2 regions of the Pseudomonas sp. BIGb0558 genome follow, and region 1 is predicted to be linked to the other one. Evidence: riboswitches for the same ligand, from Rfam matches in the RefSeq annotation. Region 1 holds a riboswitch; the other holds the start of a gene.
What was found. A riboswitch is a leader RNA that binds a small molecule or an ion and turns the genes downstream of it on or off. The one in region 1 is predicted to bind cobalamin.
Positions count from the first base shown of each region.

Region 2: another riboswitch for cobalamin. It lies ahead of M2400_RS13595 (CbtB-domain containing protein); the one in region 1 lies ahead of cobO (cob(I)yrinic acid a,c-diamide adenosyltransferase).

Region 1 is NZ_JANUEW010000003.1:72,069-75,250, forward strand. Features, by position in the region: gene M2400_RS06400 (sorbosone dehydrogenase family protein) at 1-1,026, opposite strand, end outside; cobalamin riboswitch at 1,126-1,363, shown strand; gene cobO (cob(I)yrinic acid a,c-diamide adenosyltransferase) at 1,443-2,054, shown strand; gene M2400_RS06410 (cobyrinate a,c-diamide synthase) at 2,051-3,182, shown strand, end outside.
Region 2 is NZ_JANUEW010000009.1:15,869-19,050, forward strand. Features, by position in the region: gene M2400_RS13585 (helix-turn-helix domain-containing protein) at 1-136, opposite strand, end outside; gene fabF (beta-ketoacyl-ACP synthase II) at 249-1,517, shown strand; cobalamin riboswitch at 1,554-1,772, shown strand; gene M2400_RS13595 (CbtB-domain containing protein) at 1,868-2,056, shown strand; gene M2400_RS13600 (CbtA family protein) at 2,068-2,766, shown strand; gene M2400_RS13605 (cobalamin biosynthesis protein) at 2,763-3,155, shown strand.

The DNA of each region.
Region 1 (3,182 bases):
CCCGAGGGACGCCGTGTGCGGCCCTACCGCATAGTCCGGTGCAATGGCCTTGGCCACCAGATCCAGGTTCTGCGGTGTCACCCGCACATCCACGTGCTGTCCGTAGTAGCTGAATGGCCAGCCATAGAAAGCTCCGTCCTTGACCGAGGTGATGTAGTCCGGCACCAGATCACTGCCGATCTCATCGCGCTCGTTGACGGCCGCCCACAGCTTGCCGCTTTGCGGTTCCCAAGCCATGCCATTGGGGTTGCGCAGCCCGGAGGCGAAGATGCGATGCTCGCCGGTGGCGCGGTCCACTTCCCAGATCGCGGCCCGGCCTTGCTCGGCTTCCAGGCCGTTTTCCCCGACGTTGCTGTTGGAGCCCACGCTCACGTACAACTTGCTGCCATCCTTGCTGGCCACCACGTTTTTGGTCCAGTGATGGTTAATGCTGCCGCCCGGCAAGTCGGTCACGGTGGTGCCGGCTTCCTTGATCGAGGTTTCGCCCGGCTGATAAGGGAAACGCAGCAGCTTGTCCGAATCGGCGACATACAAGTCGTTGCCCACCAGCGTCATGCCGAAGGGCGAATTCAGGTTCTCCAGGAACACCGTGCGGGTCTCGGCGACGCCATCGTGATCAGCGTCCCGCAGCAGGGTGATGCGATTCGGGCTGGGCACGCCAGCGCCGGCACGGCCCATGACTTTTTCCATCACCCAACCACGAATGCCCTTCGAGTCGTCCGGCTTGGGCGGCGCGTTGGTTTCCGCCACCAGCACGTCGCCATTGGGCAGCACATACAGCCAGCGCGGGTGATCCAGGCCTTCGGCAAACGCTGCCACCTGGGTGCCCGCCGCCGGGGTCGGCTTGGTGCCTTCCGGCCAGCCGATCGCCGGTGCGATATTCACCGTGGGAATCAGGGTTTTATTCGGTTCCGGCAGCTTGGGCGACGGTCCGGTGCCGTCGGACACTTGCAGGGTAGAGCTTTCACCACAGGCGGCGAGGGTGCCGGCGAGCATGATCAGTAGGGCAAGTCGGGTCTTGTGCATGGTTTTCTCCTTGATACCTGTAGGGGTAGAGGTGCAGGGCGGTCCGATGGTTCACGCGCGTGTCCGGCTTTAATTGACGCTCCACCCCCAACCCACTAACCTTCGCGGCTTGTTTCAGGTGCTCTGTGGCGTACGCGTCGACTGAGTGAAACAGGGAAGCCGGTGAGTGAGCGTACTTTTCTACAGTGCAGCCACGATCCCGGCGCTGCCCCCGCAACGGTAAATGAGTCAAGACGGTGCCTTAAGCCACTGTATCGCCCGCGATATGGGAAGGCGCACCCTCGGCATTGCATGTCACTCATGAGCCCGGAGACCGGCCTGATCCATCCAACAGCATCACGGTGGGCGATGCTTGGCTGTCTATCTGTACCTTTTTCCTGCCCGCCGTTTTTGTCCAGCCCCAACGGAGAGCTGCCATGACTGAATCCCCCGATCGTGACGAACGCCACCTGGCGCGCATGCTGCGCAAAAAAGCCGTGATTGACGAGCGCATTGCCAATTCACCGAACGAGTGCGGGTTGCTGCTGGTGCTCACCGGCAATGGCAAAGGCAAGAGCAGCTCAGCCTTTGGCATGCTGGCCCGGGCCATGGGCCACGGTATGCAGTGCGGCGTGGTGCAGTTCATCAAGGGCCGCAACAGCACCGGCGAAGAACTGTTCTTCCGCCGTTTCCCCGAGCAGGTGCGGTTCCACGTGATGGGCGAAGGGTTTACCTGGGAAACCCAGGACCGTGCCCGCGACATCGTGGCTGCCGAAGCCGCCTGGGCGGTCTCCCGTAAAATGCTGCAAAACCCGGCCATCGGCCTGGTGGTGCTGGATGAGCTGAACATCGCCCTCAAGCACGGCTACCTCGACCTGGACCAGGTGCTCAGCGACCTGCAGGCCCGCCCGGCCATGCAACACGTGCTGGTGACCGGCCGGGGTGCCAAACCCGAATTGATTGAAATGGCCGACACCGTGACGGAAATGGGCATGCTCAAGCACGCCTTCCAGGCCGGTATCAAGGCACAGAAAGGCATCGAACTTTGAATCAGCCCCGTCACTGTCCTGCAGTCCTGATCGCCGCACCGGCATCCGGCCAGGGCAAAACCACCGTCACCGCCGCGCTCGCCCGTTTGCACCGCAACCTGGGGCGCAAGGTGCGGGTGTTCAAATGCGGTCCGGACTTTCTCGACCCGATGATCCACGAGCGCGCCAGTGGTGCGCCGGTCTATCAATTGGACATGTGGATGGTGGGCGAGCAGGAAAGTCGCCGGTTGCTGTGGGAAGCGGCGGGGGAAGCCGACCTGATCCTGATCGAAGGCGTGATGGGCCTGTTCGACGGCACCCCGTCCAGCGCCGACCTGGCGCGCCATTTTGGCGTGCCGGTACTGGCCGTGATCGACGGTACCGCCATGGCCCAGACTTTCGGCGCCCTGGCGCTGGGCCTGGCGCGCTACCAGCCGGACCTGCCGTTTGCCGGCGTGCTGGCCAACCGCGTCGGCACCCTGCGCCACGCGCAATTACTTGAAGGCAGCCTCACCGAAGGCCTGCGCTGGTATGGCGCACTGTCCCGGGAAACCGGCATCGAGTTGCCCAGTCGGCACCTTGGCCTGGTGCAAGCCAGCGAACTGAATGACCTCGACCTGCGCCTTGACGCAGCCGCCCAGGCCCTGGGCAACAGCTGCGAGGTAGCGCTGCCACCGCCGGTGGAGTTCGCCGCGCCCGAGGTGATCGAGGCCCAGCCGTTGTTGGCCGGCGTGCGCATTGCCGTGGCCCGCGACGAAGCCTTTGCCTTTACCTATGGCGCCAGCCTCGACCTGCTGCGGGCGATGGGTGCCGAGTTGCGATTCTTCTCGCCGATTCGCGACAGCGCGTTGCCTGAAGCTGACAGCCTCTACCTGCCCGGCGGCTACCCGGAACTGCATCACCAGGCGCTGTCGGAAAATACCGCGATGCTGGACGCCATCCGCGCCCACCACGCTGCCGGCAAGCCACTGCTGGCCGAATGCGGCGGTATGCTCTATCTGCTGGACTCGCTCACCGATGTCGACGGTACCCGTGCTGAACTGGTCGGCCTGCTCCAGGGGGATGCCGTGATGCAAAAGCGTCTGGCGGCATTGGCGCTGCAAAACGTCGAACTGCCTGAAGGCCTGTTGCGCGGCCACACGTACCATC
Region 2 (3,182 bases), on a different contig from region 1:
GGCTCTGGGAAAACTCGTCAAAACGCCGCAAGCCTTGCAGCGCATCGCGCATGATCAGGATGCTCCACCACTCGCCTACCCTTTCCACTCCACGGGCTACCGGGCATTCGGCATTCACCAGCGACTTACGTTGCATTGCAGTTCCTCTGTGGGGCGGCCCCGAAAATTTAAGCTGTTCGATGTTACTTTCATAATGATAGTTTCGTCGCAGCATTGCTACCAAACTGAAATTGCGGAGCTAAGCGATCATGAATAAGCGAATTGTTGTGACCGGCATGGGTGCAGTGACCCCGCTGGCAACCGGCGTGGAACAGACCTGGAAACGCTTGCTGGCCGGCGAGTCCGGCATCCGCCGGCTGCCCGAGGAATTGGTCGGGGACCTGGCAATCAGCATTGGCGGCCAGGTGTTGGGCCGTGATCAGGACCCACACGCCGGTTTCGACCCCGACAGCGTGATCTCCGCCAAAGAGCAACGCAAGATGGATCGGTTCATCGTGTTTGCCCTCGCCGCTGCGCAGGAAGCCTTGGCGCAAGCCGGCTGGGCACCGCAAACCCCGGCGCAGCAAGAACGCACCGCGACCATTATCGCCTCCGGCGTGGGTGGCTTCCCCGCGATTGCCGAGGCAGTGCGCACCGCGGACAGTAAAGGGCCGCGCCGCCTGTCGCCATTCACGATTCCGTCATTCCTCGGCAACATGGCCGCCGGGCATGTGTCGATCCAGCATCATCTGAAAGGCCCGCTGGGCTCCCCGGTCACCGCCTGCGCCGCCGGCGTGCAAGCGATTGGTGATGCCGCACGGATGATCCGCGCCGGCGAAATCGACATCGCCGTATGTGGCGGCGCCGAAGCCTGCATCCACCGGGTCAGCCTCGGCGGTTTTGCCGCCGCGCGTGCGCTGTCCAGCGATTACAACGACACGCCGGCACTCGCTTCGCGCCCGTTTGATCAAGGCCGCGATGGGTTTGTAATGGGCGAAGGCGCCGGCTTATTGGTGATCGAGGAACTGGAGCATGCGCTGGCCCGGGGCGCGACGCCGATTGCGGAGCTGGTGGGTTATGGCACGAGCGCCGACGCTTATCACATGACTTCAGGTCCCGAGGATGGCTCCGGCGCACGGCGGGCGATGGAATTGGCGATTGCCCAGGCCGGGATCACACCGGCACAGATCCAGCACCTGAACGCCCATGCCACCTCCACGCCGGTGGGCGATAACGGCGAGCTGGCGGCGATCAATACGCTGTTCGGAGCAGACTCGACTGTCGCTATCAGTGCCACCAAATCGGCGACCGGCCACCTGCTGGGCGCGGCGGGCGGGATTGAGGCGATCTTCACCGTGCTTGCCTTGCGCGACCAGATTGCCCCGGCCACCCTCAACCTGGACAACCCCGACCCCGCCGCTGCCGGGCTGAACCTGATTCGCGGCACAGCCCGGCAGTTGCCGATTGAATACGCGATTTCCAATGGTTTCGGGTTTGGCGGCGTGAATGCCAGCGTGCTGTTCAAGCGCTGGAGTTAAACCGGCGATTTGACGCCCATCGCCCGGCCATGCTCTCCTACACATCTTGTTTCGGGTGCCCTTCACAGGGTGAAACGGGAAACCGGTGAGTCATATGCTTTTATTCAAGGGCATGACGAGTCCGGTGCTGCCCCCGCAACGGTAAGCGAGCGAAGTGTCAGATCCACTGTGTCGTTATGGCATGGGAAGGCGATGCTTTCAGGCGATACATGCCCCTCGCAAGCCCGGAGACCGGCCCGAAAAAATCAGATAACAAACCCGCGGTGGGCGGGCGCTGTTCAAAACCCTGCGTGCCTGGCTCGCGGGGTTTTCATGCGCTCGTGCACCCTGAAACCCAGAAGGGACGCGCCATGTCGATCATCAGCAGCACCGCCTCTACCGCCAGCACCACCGCCACCCTGAGCCAACGCCTGACCGCCGCCATCGGCGCGTCGATCCTCGGCGCGTGCCTGGTGTATTTCGCCGGGTTCTCGCATATCGAAGCGGTGCACAACGCCGCCCACGATACCCGCCACAGCGCCGCGTTCCCGTGCCACTGAGACCTGCCGACATGATCAAGCGTATTGCGCAAACCGCAGGTTTCACCGGTCTTCTGGCCGCCTTGTTGCTGACCCTGCTGCAAAGCTTCTGGGTCGCTCCGCTGATTTTGCAGGCGGAAACCTTCGAAAACGCCCCGGCCGCCACCGAAGTGCATGAGCATGCCGGCGCCGCAGCCCACACCCACGACGCCGAAGCCTGGGAGCCGGAAGACGGCTGGCAGCGTGTGCTGTCCACCACTGGCGGCAACCTGGTGGTTGCAGTGGGCTTTGCCCTGATGCTTGCCGGCCTGTACACCCTGCGTGCGCCGACCCGTACGGCGCAAGGCCTGCTGTGGGGCCTGGCCGGTTACGCCACGTTCGTGCTGGCGCCGACCCTGGGTTTGCCGCCTGAATTGCCGGGCACTGCCGCTGCTGACCTGGCACAACGACAAATCTGGTGGATCGGCACCGCAGCCTCTACCGCCGCCGGTATCGCGCTGATCGTGTTCGGCCGCAATTGGCTGCTGAAAGTGCTGGGCGCGGCGATCCTGGCGGTGCCCCACGTGATTGGCGCACCACAGCCGGAAGTCCACTCGATGCTGGCGCCAGAGGCGCTGGAAGCTCAGTTCAAGATCGCCTCGCAACTGACCAACGTGGCCTTCTGGCTGGCGCTGGGCTTGATCAGTGCCTGGTTGTTCCGCCGTAACCGTGATGGCCAGTATTCGGCATGATCCTGGCGGTTGGCCTGGGTTGCCAGCGGGGTTGTCCTGTCGACGCCCTGCTTGAGCTGTTCAATGCCGCCCTCACCGAGGGTGGCATTGAGCGCCAACGCATCAGCGCATTGGCCAGTATCGATCGCAAGCAGGATGAGCCGGGGTTGCTCGCACTGTCCCAGGCTCTGAAGCTGCCTTTGACGTTTTTTAATACGGCTCAACTGCTGCCTTATGAAGATCGATTGAGCCATAAGTCAGACACCGTTTTTGCCCACACCGGCTGCTATGGCATCGCTGAAAGTGCCGCGTTGGCCCTCGCGGAACACCTGTCACAGCGCCCCGCCACCCTATTGATCACGCGCAAAAAAACCGCCCAGGCCACCTTTGCATTGGCTTGCGCCGGCTGAATTCCCGATAATCATCAGCTTCGATCA